Regions from separate parts of the Acetobacter oryzoeni genome, predicted to be linked through region 3. Evidence: riboswitches for the same ligand, from Rfam matches in the RefSeq annotation. Region 3 holds a riboswitch; each other region holds the start of a gene.
What was found. Region 3 has a riboswitch for cobalamin ahead of EOV40_RS10600 (DUF2147 domain-containing protein). Riboswitches for the same ligand answer to the same signal wherever they lie in the genome.
Positions count from the first base shown of each region.

Region 1: linked by a shared signal. The riboswitch ahead of EOV40_RS12270 (CbtB domain-containing protein) and the one ahead of EOV40_RS10600 (DUF2147 domain-containing protein) in region 3 are both predicted to bind cobalamin.
Region 2: linked by a shared signal. The riboswitch ahead of EOV40_RS02135 (TonB-dependent receptor plug domain-containing protein) and the one ahead of EOV40_RS10600 (DUF2147 domain-containing protein) in region 3 are both predicted to bind cobalamin.

Region 1 covers NZ_CP042808.1:2,628,873-2,633,078, forward strand. The annotation lists gene EOV40_RS12260 (carbohydrate porin) at 1-725, shown strand, start outside; gene EOV40_RS12265 (CbtA family protein) at 844-1,578, opposite strand; gene EOV40_RS12270 (CbtB domain-containing protein) at 1,602-1,820, opposite strand; cobalamin riboswitch at 2,227-2,446, opposite strand; gene EOV40_RS12275 (LysR substrate-binding domain-containing protein) at 2,564-3,511, shown strand; gene gabT (4-aminobutyrate--2-oxoglutarate transaminase) at 3,672-4,206, shown strand, end outside.
Region 2 covers NZ_CP042808.1:434,745-438,950, forward strand. The annotation lists gene EOV40_RS02125 (LysR family transcriptional regulator) at 1-455, shown strand, start outside; gene EOV40_RS02130 (Na+/H+ antiporter) at 521-2,230, shown strand; cobalamin riboswitch at 2,283-2,514, shown strand; gene EOV40_RS02135 (TonB-dependent receptor plug domain-containing protein) at 2,650-4,206, shown strand, end outside.
Region 3 covers NZ_CP042808.1:2,278,315-2,282,520, reverse strand. The annotation lists gene EOV40_RS10610 (GMC family oxidoreductase) at 1-784, opposite strand, end outside; gene EOV40_RS10605 (sorbitol dehydrogenase family protein) at 806-1,480, opposite strand; gene EOV40_RS10600 (DUF2147 domain-containing protein) at 1,593-2,057, opposite strand; cobalamin riboswitch at 2,100-2,338, opposite strand; gene EOV40_RS10595 (carbohydrate porin) at 2,416-4,008, opposite strand.

The DNA.
Region 1 (4,206 bases), 350 kb from region 3:
GCATCCAGAACGGTGGTAACAGCGCAGACCCCACCAATCAGAACACTCATGATGAGGATGGTGCCAACTTCAACATGGGCACTGGCGCACTGCTGATTACCGAATTGCAGTATGCTCTCAACCCTCAGCCTGATGACATGTCACATGTCACCAAGGATCCCGGCCTGCCGGGCATCTACAAGCTGGGTGGATATTACGATACGGCAAAATTCCCTGATTATCGCTACAACAATCAGGGGAAAGCTTTAGGTAGTGCGGCTGACACCACAGGTATTCCGCGGTGGGACCGGGGCAACTGGATGGTCTATGGTATTATTGACCAGATGATCTGGCGTCCTTCACTCCAATCTCCACAATCTGTTGGCATTTTTGCACGCGCCACAGGTAATGGTGGGGACCGAAACATGATCAGCTTTGCCATTGATGCGGGCATCAACCTTAAAGCCCCGTTCAAGGGACGTGATAATGATACGGTGGGCCTAGGCTGGGGCATTGGCCGTGCTTCTTCTGGCCAGCGACGGTATGACCGCAACTCTGGCGCACCTGTACAAGGCAATGAAAACCATCTGGAACTTACCTATCAGGCACAGGTCACCCCTTGGTGGGTCATGCAGCCAGACTTCCAGTATGTCTGGCATCCCTCTGGCGGTGTAACGGATTGGACAGGCAACCGCCTTGTCGGGAATGAAGCCATTTTTGGGCTCCATTCCAACATCACTTTCTAAAAATTATAAATAAAAAAGCATTCCCTTTCGGTTGCCATTTCATAAATGGAAAAAGTGGCAACGTTAGGAAATGCTTTTTTATACACGCAAAATTTGTATAGAAGGCCGCTCGGAAAAATCAGAGCGTCTTCCGCGCCACACCGTTTGCTGATGACAGGCATTTTTCAGCCAAAGCGCCAAAAACCAGCCCCAATACAGACCACAAAACAATCTGCATTCCGATAGATGCTTCTCTAAAACGCCAAAGCACTACAGCAGGAAAATTGTCTGGCACTTCATTAAAATCTGGCAGACCAAATTGCACAGCAGCGACAAGCGCAATACCCAGAATAATGCTACATACAGCAGCGTTCCAATGCCCGATTACGTTAGACAGTGCGCGCCCCACCAACAAACAAATCATGGAAATGGCGATAGAAAGGCCAACCATTGCAAAATACATTTCTGTCCTCAGCGCGATGGTCTCTTCCTGCCCAACTGCGGGTGGGTTAGGTGGATATTTTAAATCTGGTATCAGCACAAACGTTAAAAACCCAACGCCAGACAGCAATAATGCCATAGCGCGTGGGCTTAATGTTGCAAGACGCTGATAGGCAAATGCAAAAACAATCGCAAAAATACCGCCATATGCGGCACCGTACATCAGCACAGCAGTAAGCAAGCCCCAAGATGCCTGCACACCACGGCTTATCAGTTCAGGTTCTGGCGCGGCACCTGCGGCAGCATCCTGAGCGGCTTCAAACGCAATAGCCAAAGCGACCTGCGGTTCACCAAAAATTTTTGAAAATACAAAAGAAAGCAATGCAGCCAGAATGCCCGCGACCATGCCGCGGGCTAAAAGACGACCAACCATGAGTAAAACTTTCCTCTCGTGCCTTAGTGGCAGGGGAAACCAAGAAGATGGCGGCCATCATGCACAAATTCATGCACAGCATGTCCGGAAATCAGGGAAGTGGCGCCCTGCTCTGCGCCTACAAAGTAGATCAGCAGTGCAGAAACAATCAGGCCGAAAACAGCCCAAGGCAGAATGGCACGAACCGGAATGCTCTGGCCCGCTGCCGCAACCGGCATAGCTGTATGAACAGATGTGCTCATGATGTTGTATCCTTTTTAAATTTAAAGCCCGCCAGAGCAGGCACAAAAGAGTGTGAAACAGAACTTCATGGTTTGGTCGGCCCTCATCATAGAAGGACGAAGCCTAACAGCAAGGGCATTCCGAACACGCCTGCTGTTCTCCCACCTTGAGCAAAGAGGCACCCGAAAGGAACGTCATTCCATGTGAGATACTTGCCTGCTCCATCCGTCAGCCTCTCACCAACCAGCAATCAACGGTGCAGAGCATACCAAAACCTCTTCCAAATTCTATTTGGAACACAAAGCATTGTTACACTTCACCACGCCGCGTGAAGACAAAAGCCCAGAATGTATTTAAGGAGAAATCTGCCGAGGGCAGAGGAGTAAACATCGCAAATCATCCATCTCCGGTTCCCTCGCCCGGCGATTAAACAAGACAACAACGGCAGGTCTCCTGACTTGCGGGTCATTGCGCATTACTCAGCCTTCCCGATGCGAACACCAGTGACTGCCGCTTTATGCGGCTAAGGAGTAATAGGCTCTCCGCCTACAGTTGCGAGGGCAGTTGCCGACTGGGTTCCAAAGCAGGAACCTCCGGCATTCCCTTTCAAACCCGCTTGCGCGGGACCGTTGTAAGATGGCGCAACCCTTACCTTATTTTTGCTTCATATTTCAATCTTTGCCTGATTATGCAGGTATAACTCTTGCCAGAGCCGCCATTTTAACCCACCTGTTTCTGCAGACTTTTCCCTGACTGGCGACTTATGGACCAACGATACCGCATTCCCCCACTAGCCATGCTCAATGCCTTTACGGCGTTTGCACGCACAGGCGGTATCAGACGGGCCGCAGCAGAACTGCGCGTAGATCACGCAGCCATAAGCCGCCACATTCGGGATCTGGAAAATATTTTAGGCACACCTTTACGGGATAAGGAAACAGGAACCCTTACATTAGCGGGTCACACTTATTATTCCCGCATCACCCCATTGCTGGAAGAACTGGCCACGGCCACGGCAGATATCCGCAACCACACGCCCCCCCTTACCATTACCTGCGCGCATGGTTTTGCATACCATTGGTTGCTACCTCGGCTCTCCTCCTTTCGGCGCGCGCACCCTCAACTGGAAATCATGCTGCGCCCAGTAGATGCGAATACGGCTTTCCACGTTACGGGCGTGGAAACAGATAATCATGCTCATATCGGTTATGTGCGTGATGATGCCCCGTTAGCTGAACCCCGCAACACACGCAGCATGATTATTGCCCGGCCAGATGTTTTTCCGGTAGCTGCCCCCACATGTCTTACAGAACTGGGCGGGCAGCCCCGCACAACAGCAGATTTGCTCCGCGCACCCTTATTGCAGGAAGAAGATGAAGCCGAGTGGAAACTTTGGTTTCACGCACAAAATGTAGCCTGCACAAAACTACCTGCCGCAACACGCCTGTGGCAGGCCCATATTACATTGGCGGCTGCCCGCGCCGGAGAAGGCATTGCTCTTGGCAATATTTTCCTGCTGGGAAATGATCTTGAAACAGGCCACCTTGTGCGGGTGCAGCCTACGCAAACCCCTTTGCGAGAAGTAGCCCTAGGGGCCTATCTTCTGCGCGCTTCTACTGCCACATGGGAGAAAAAATCTCTCATCACGTTCCGAAACTGGCTTTTAGAACAGGTGGAACTGAAAACGCAAAGTACACATACCCTCCCTTAAAATGCAGTTAAGCGCCTACGCAACGATATGAACGTGCTTAATTGCTGGTGACTTTTTATCACCACAGAGGCAACAAAAAATCTCCTCCCCCTCCCCCGCGAAACATTTTACGGAACAGAAACAACTTTGCCCGCAACATAGTTCCCGGGAGCCCATATTAATGGCCACGAATAAAGACCTTCTGAACCGCCGCACCAATGCTGTGCCACGCGGCGTTGCTACCTCCACCCCCGTTTTTGCAGACCGCGCAGAAAATGCCGAAATCTGGGATGTGGAAGGCAAGCGCTATGTTGACTTTGCCGGCGGCATTGCCGTTCTGAACGTTGGCCATCGCCACCCAAAAGTGATGGATGCTGTTAAAAAGCAGCTAGACCGTTTTACTCATACGGCTTTTCAGGTTTCTGCTTACGAGCCCTATATTGAGCTGGCTGAAAAGCTGAATGCCCGCGCACCGTTTTCTGGCGATGCCAAAACCATTTTTTTCACCACGGGTGGTGAAGCTACAGAAAACGCCGTAAAAATTGCGCGTGCAGCAACTGGCCGCAATGGCGTGATTGCGTTCTGCGGCGGCTTCCATGGCCGCACGCTGCTGGCTTCTGCGCTTACGGGTAAGGTTCTGCCTTACAAAGCACCCTTCGGCACATTGCCGGGCGAAGTTTACCACATCCCCTTCCCCGATGATCATGACATCACGG
Region 2 (4,206 bases), 900 kb from region 3:
GCATGGGGGAGCTTGAACTTATAAACGTGGCCAGCCCCATATATCTTAAGCAGCGCGGCACACCCCAATGCCCGACAGATTTGCTGAAAGGGCACGAGGCTGTGCGTTATGCCTCCCCCCAGAATGGCCGGGTAGAGCAATGGGAGTGGGAGGAACACGGCCATACCCACACGCTGGATGTGCCGGGCCGCGTAACGGTTAACAGCGCAGAGGCTTTAATAGCCTGCACACTGGCCGGGCTGGGGGTGATGCAGATACCCGCTTACGATGTGCGCTCTTACCTGCATACAGGCCAGTTGGTGGAAATACTGCCCCAGTGGCGTGCGGCACCGCTGCCTATGGCGCTGCTTTATCCGCACAGGCGGCACCTTTCCATGCGGGTGCAGGTGTTTGCCACATGGTTGGAAAATTTGGTGCGCCAGCAGGTTTTGCGTCCTGTTTCCGCCATGCCGTAAAGCGGGTGTGTTTCTGCAGAATGTCCGTTGCATAAACACCCAAACACGCCCAAAGAGCGCAGGCCATGTTGACCATAGAAAACATTCTGCTGCTGCTTTTGCTGGCGGCAGTCAGCAGCCTGCTTGTTGCCCTGTTTAAACAGAAGGTGCCGCAGCCGGTTATCCTTATCATTCTGGGTGTGTTTGCTGCGGTGGCGGGCATGCATGTCAGCTTGCAGCCAGATATGTTCATGTTTGTGTTTCTGCCGCCATTGCTGTTTGCAGATTCATTTCGCATGCCATTGCGTGAGTTTGCAGAACTGCGCGGCCCCATTCTGTTTCTGGCCTTTGGGCTTGTGGTGCTCAGCACGCTGGTATGTGGCTATGCTATCCACTGGATTGTGCCAGAGCTGGGCCTGCCCATCTGCTTTACACTGGCGGCTGCACTTTCCCCCACAGATACGGTTGCGGTTTCCAGCCTTATTGAAGGGCGCAAGGTGCCCAACCGGCTGTTGCAGATTTTATCGGGCGAGGCCCTGTTTAATGATGCCTCCGGCCTTGTGTGCTTTCGCTTTGCCATGGCCGATGCCCTTACGGGTGAGTTCTCTTACAGGCAGGCTTTTGGCACGTTCCTAATGGTGGCGCTGGGCGGCCTGTTGGTGGGCGCTGCGGTGGCATGGCTGGCTGTTAAGCTCAACCGCGTGCTGGTGCGCCGTGGGTATGATGATCCGCAATCCCAGATCATCTTTGTGCTGCTCTTGCCGTTTTTAATGTACGCCGCGGCAGAAGCGGTGGACTGCTCGGGCATTCTGGCCGCCGTGGCAGGCTGCATGGTGCTCAAACTTTCTGGCATGATAGAGGACACCGCCACTTTTACCCGCCTGCAGGCCACAACGGTCTGGAACATTGTCAGCTACGTTTTTAACGCGCTTATCTTTTTGTTTCTGGGCATGCAGTTGCCAGAACTGTTGCAACATGGCGTGGCGCTGGGCCGGAAATATGATGTGGCCTTGTGGCAGGTTGGCCTGTTTGTGGTGCAGATATACGCCATTATGCTGGCCATGCGCTTTGCAGGTGTATGGACATCCGTTTTCGGCCGTTGGGTGGTGGCGCGCATTGGCAGCCTGCCGTTTGAACCCACAGGTTTTGCAGGCAGCATGTTGCTGACATTTGCTGGCGTGCGCGGGGCCGTTACGCTGGCGGCTGTACTTTCCCTGCCCGAAGGCACGGATGGCACAGATGCCTTTCCCATGCGCGATGCCGTGGTGGTGGCCGCTACCGGGGTGATTGTTCTTTCCCTGCTGGCAGCCAGTGTGTTCATTCCGCTGTGTTTGCGCTTTTTGCCGCAGGAGACGGTGGACAAGAACGCGCAGGAAGAAAACATGGCCCGCCAGAAGCTGATACGCGCAGCCCTTGCGGTGCTGACAAAAGCGCGCGCGCAACCGCCAGCGCCCAACCCAAACAGCACAGCACTGGCAAAGCCCGAGGGGCAGAATGCAGATGAAGCCCTGCGGCAGGAGGTGATAGACCGCCTGTATCAGCTGTATCACAGCCGTTTGGAAGAAGAGGACGAAACGCCGCGCATCACACCGCTAGACCGCAGCCGCGCCCTGCGCCATGCGCGTATGGAACTGGCGCTGCGCCTGCAACTGCTGCGGGCCGAACGGCAGGCCATGCGGGATATGACATCGCGCAGCGAGATTAACGACCAGACAGAATGGAAGCTCCAGCAGGAACTGGATTATGAGGAGCAGGTTATCCGCTCCCAGTCTCAACGCCTCCCGCGTGAAGCCTAAAGCCAGCCGCCGCGTTGGGGCGTGCTTTTGTTGACAAGCCACCCCCAGCCTGTAAACCACACCGCATGATGGTTTCCCCCAAGGGGAATGAAAAGGGAACCGGGTGCCCGCGCCATTGCCTGCAATGGTTTTGCGATATTCCCGGGCTGTCCCCGCAACTGTAAGCGGCATGGATGTGCACGCACGGCGCAAAGCGCTGGCCCACTGGAACAAACCTTTCCGGGAAGGGGTGCCACAACCGAAAAACCGCAAGCCAGGAGACCTGCCATCAGCACACAGTTGCAGACGGGGCATGTCAGCCGGGGTGTGCTGGCAGGCTGGGCAAGCGGTCAGCCAATGGGGTGGTTTGTGCCCTGTGGTGGAAAAAGCCGGGCCAAGTCTCGTGGCAACGCTGTTAAACCGCGAGATTGCCTTAACCCATGCGCCTAAAAAACCTTTTGCTTACCGGCTCTTCCCTGCTGCTGGTAGAAACCACTGCCGCCATTGCGGCAGATGCCACAAGCCCCGCTACATCAACGGGTAAAAACACCGTTGCTGCCAAAGTGGCCGTAACACCTGCCGCCACCGCTCCGGCGCAAAAGGCGCCTATCTCTCATGCAGCGGAGGGTGCGCAAGCTGTGCAGGCCCGCAGTGCGCAGGCTTACCCGGATTACGTTACGGTAAGTGCGGCACGCCACCCCATGCGGGCGGATGAAATTGGCACGGCCATGACGATTGTGACAGAAAAGCAGATCCTCACCCAGCAGCGCCGCACGCTTACAGATATTCTGGTCCGCCAACCGGGGCTGAATGTGGTGCGTTCGGGTGGCTTTGGCGGCACCACCTCCATTTTCATGCGCGGCAACAATGCCAACGAGGTGAAAGTGCGGCTGGATGGCATGGATATTAACGATGGCAGCTCCACCTCCGGCGCGTTTGATGCTGCGCAGTTTGTTACCGATGGCATGGGCCGCATAGAAATTTTGCGCGGGCCACAAAGTGGCCTGTACGGGGCAGATGCCATGGCCGGGGTTATTGATATTACCACAGCACAGGGGCAGGGCAGGTTTACGCCTTTTGTGCGGGTGGAAGGTGGATCTTACGGCACGTTCAATCAGGTTATAGGCGCGCGCGGCAGTAAGGGAAAGTTTCATTACAATGTTGAACTTTCCCATTACCGGCAGGATGGTTTTCATGAAATCCCGCGCTATATCGGCCGCTATTTTGGCGCAGACAAGGAACAGCGCCACCGGGGGGACAGAAACGATAACCGCTCCGCCAACATTCGCTTGGGCTATGATGTCACCCATAATTTTGATCTGGGGCTGACGGCCCGGCTGATACAGAGCAACCTGCACACCTACAGCGCCTATAATATGGAAGATGAATATTACAGTCGGCTAGGATATTACGGTGATGTAGGGAGCGAGCGTGAACACACCACGCAAAATCAGGACATTGTGCGGGGCACGGCGCATTTATCCTCATTCGGGGGCAGGTTCGATCAGGTGATTGGTCTGGGGTATATGACAGGCCGCAGAAGCTGGACAGAAACCGGCACCACGCTGGAAGGTGATGCCTTGCAGTATGACCCCACATATTACCGCACCAGCCGCATTAAAATAGATTGGCACGGCACTGTTAATCTGGACAAATACGGATCTCTGCTTGTGGGGGCAGAGCATTTTCATGATACGTTCAATTCCAGCCAAGGGAACAGTGCAGCATCTTCCACACCGTTCAGCACCAGCGCGGGCATGGATACCACAGCAGGCTATGGGCAGTATCAGGGCAACTGGAACAAGATTTTATATGGCGCGGCCAATATCCGGTATGATGCCAATTCCCGCTACGGCAATTACGTGACGTGGCGTGTGGCTCCGGCCATTCATATTCCGCACAGCGGCACGGTTATCAAGGCCAGTGCGGGCAGTGGCTTTCATGGCCCTTCATTGTATCAGCTTTTTGCCAACCAGATTTCCACCAGCTATGCGGAA
Region 3 (4,206 bases):
TCGCGCTGTCTCGCTCAATCTTATACACTACAGCGTTGGGAATAAACTTAGCCCCGGCGGCTTCTGCATGGTAAACAGAATAACTGCCGTTATACATGGCCCCAATAGGGCAGATAGGCATGCAGTTATTATGCCCTTCACATGTTGGGCGGCTATCATACGGGCGGGTGTTACGGGCCTGTGGTTCATGCACCACGCGCCACGGCGTTTTTTCCTGAATCAGCTTACGGAACTGCTGCGCAGCGTAGGAAATGGGCAGCGCATCCATAGGATAAGGCTGTTTGCGGGGGGACCCAAGATCTTCCACCGCAGGATCTGGCCCACAAACCCCCATTATGACTTCTGCCTGATAGTAAAAGGGTTCCAGATCATCATATGTCAAAGCCCAATCGCGGCCCTGACCGTAACGTGTTTTCAGTTCAAAGTCTGATGGCAGATAGCGCCAGGCACAACCTGCCCAGTGCCATGTGGTGCCGCCCATCATGCGCAGGTAAACCTGCTGATAGGCTTCGGCATTCGGGCCGGTGGTGTGCAGGTAATCGTTCGGGGTTTGCTGATCAGGCGGATGCCGTGCCCAAGGTACGGCCGGGAAGGGCCCCTGGTAGGACGGTTTGTTTTCCAGATTGCGGAAGTTTTCCACAAAATGCTGGCGGTCAACGCGCGGGCCAGCTTCCAGCACAATGACGGAAATACCGGCACGTGCCAGTTCATTGGCAATAGAGCTGCCTGCAACGCCTGATCCTACGATCACAACGTCGGCTGAAAGATTTTCTTCGGAGGGCATAAGGCGGGGTATCCCGTAAGATCAGGTCGGTTCGATAACAAGGGCGGAAGCAGAAAGTGCAGGGTGCCCTTTGGGGCGTGCAACTTCTGGTGGCTTGCTTGTCCAGTAGAATGGGCCGCCCGTTGCGTAGGTTTTGGGGTAAACGGCATCCTTCGTGATGTCGAACATCAGGGCAGAGCGGTAAACCACCACCTTGCCATCTGCAATGCCCCGGTACCAGCCGGTTAGAATTTCGTGAATGACATCTTTAAGCTTTGGATCAGATTTTTCTGCAGCATGTGCAAAGGCTGATGCTGTTGTAAATTTTTCCCGCTCCAGCAGGGTATGTAAGGCGTTAAGTTTGTCTTTCCGATCTGCATTGGCCTGCACAATGTTGGCGTACAGGGCCGCGCCAATCTGGGGGTTTAACGTCTCTCTATCTGTCAGGCGCTGGGATACCTGCATAAAGCGGGATAGATCTTCATTGTTTGGGGTGGCAGGAGCGGTATCTGCCGCAAGGGCTGCACCTGTTGCGCCTGCAACAGAAAGACCAATACCACCTAAAAGCACATCTCGCCGGGACATACGTAAAAGCTTGTTCAAGCGCATGGCGTTAGGGGATGCACACCATTCCGCTACAGGTTGCCCCTTGTGCGTTTGTCTCATTCTTCGGGTTCTCCCTACAAAGCCGGGCTCCGCCCTGTCGGAATGAAACATTGCGGAGAAATATTGAATGCCAAATTGTGAATGGTTTTATAGAGAAGGCCTGAGCTTGCAACCTGTTATAACGGCATAATACCTATTTCATGCCCTGTTGATGCAGGTATGCTCAGGGGTTAATGCGGCAGTTATTACCTATATGGCCATGAAATGGCTGCCACGTATCTGTTCTGCCAAAAAGTTCCAAACCTAAAAAACCATGCAATTTCAGGGAGCCGTCTTCCGCCACCCATACAATGGCATCGTAAGTATTTTTGCTTTGAGGGTCAAAAATGTGGCCTTTCCAATGGTCATGCCGGTCTTCCATGGGGTGGAAGCCTTTGAGCATTTGAAGGTTACATTCAGTTTTTCTGCGGCTAGAAGCTTCTTCATCCTGCGTTAGGTTCAACCCTACAAGATTCCCGCACATCTTATCGCCACAGCTATGGATATCGAATACGCCTTTGCCGTCTTCTGTAATCCATTGTCCTGTTATGGTTGGTGTGGAGGCGTTTTCTGCATGAGCATGAGAAGGTATGGTGCCCCATGCAAGAAGCAGTGCTGTTATAAATGAGCTAAAGGCATGTTTGTACATTTTGCTGCCTTGTCCTGCCGCTACCGGTTCATCCCGCCCGGTGTGATGTGCCTGATGGAGGCAGGTCTCCTGGCTTGGGGATCTGGTGTGTGTTAGACCTTTTGCCTTCCCAGCCGTATTACCGGCCAGTGGCTAGCCGCGATCGGCAGCAGGTCCAACCTCCCCTTACAGTTGCGGGAGCAGCTGCCGACTATAAGTTTCTGCTTCAATATGAGGCAAAAACCGTGCACGGCATTCCCTTTTAAGCCGCTTGCGCAGCACCATCCATCTGTTCAAGCATTTATTCTAGCAATAAGAGGACTTGGTGCCAGTATGAGAAAAGCAGAGCAGGTGAGAGGTTTTTGCGCCTCGCTTTGCCTTACAGGGCAGCAATAACCTTAAGTCCCGCCAGAATAGCATTGGGAATAACCGAGGTTTCTCCGGGGCGCATCATATATTCAAACTCCGGCGTAATAACCAAACCCGGTGTGACAGGAATGCCGTAATACGCTTCCAGAATAGCGGAATGCGTTTGTGGTCCATTGATATACGGGCCAAGCGGAACGCCTGCGGCTTCCCGCATGCGTTGCCCGTAGGCCAGACGGGGGCTGAGCTGGTAATAGGAATACATCACGCCCAGACGATCCAATGGCCGGTGGGGAATAATGCCCAGAAGGGAAGCGCCAGCATAAAATTCGTTTGAGAATGTAGAGTTACTTGGCGTGTTATGAATAAACCCTGCCAACACGTAGCCGCCAGCCATTTGGTGTTCGCCATGGCTGCGATACACCATCTGATCTGCCTCTATATAAAATGTATCACGCGGCTTGAGTTTGTGTGGATGCACAGACCCCGCAAAAGCGGCCGGAATGGTGCCAACCATATCAGGGTAAGGTGAGGTATCGTGGCCAAAGCCGATTTTGTAATGACCGGGAAGCTTACGCGTGCCAAAAAACGGCTCCCACGTTAATTCAACCGGAGTTTGAATGCCCGTATAAGGCTCATCGCCCCATGCCCAGCCTGTGTTATCGCGGGCTTTAGGGCCTATGCGATAAATGCCTGTGCGCAGGATAAGATCATGCGTTGGCCGAAAGCGTACTGTGCCTCCCCATGATGTTTTGGGGTAAACACTCCAACCAGCCGGTTCTCGTATAGCCATGGGCGCAGAGCACATGGTCATGAATGTGCACAGTAAAATAGAAGTAGAATATGTGTGCGTAAGTGAAATGCGCCCAACATTGATATTGATACGGTTATTGAGGAAAGATTTTTCCAGATACAGATCTGCCAGGCGAGCCGCGGCCGGCCCGTGGATGCTCCATACTTCTGTAAGAAGTACGTTTCTTTCTCCAACATGATCCCAACCGACTTGCCTACCTTCACGGTTCATAACAATACCATGCAGGTACCACCCCTGTAGCGGATTCCAACCTGTTAACTTGCCCAGATCAAACAGCATGCTGGCACGTATTTCGTGCGTGTAATCCATACCTTTTGAAAGGCCGCCAGCAAGATTGGCCATACCTTCACCTTTGTAGGTTAACTCAAAGGTAAAGCCGTGTTCACTTAACCTGTCGCGCCAAGGTTTAAGGCCGGGGGCCAAATTGCCAAAAGCCTGTTCGGCAACAAAATACCCAGCGCTGATATCCTGCCTACGTAACGCTGTATTATTGTGGTTTAGCAGGTAGGAAAGGCTTTCTGTATCAAACAGAGCGTCCAGACGTTCTTCTGCTATTGGGCGCTTGTGTTTTTTGGGTATTTCAGCGTTGATAATAGGTTTTGAAAAAAGTTGGGGGCTCTCAAGAGATTTAGTCGGTTCACTCTGCTGGGCGCGTGCAGTGGTGGCGTTAAAAGCAATATTCAATGAGAAAAGAACTGTTCCGACATAGATTGCACGGACAATGGATAAAAAATCTTGCCGATAGCATGATATTTTTTGTTCTGAATTAGAAATGATATAAGTTGAGGGCATTGCCCGATCCTCATGGCGCAAGAATGGCCATTGCATGCAGTTCGCATGAAGCAACGGCGTATTTCTGAAGCAAGGGGAAAGAAATACAGAGACTAAAGAGAAAGGTGACTGGCAGCTTTCTCTTTAAAAAATAGATTTTGTAATTTCTGCAAACATTTTCTCGTTTCCGCATTTGTTTTTATTTTTATTGTTACGGAA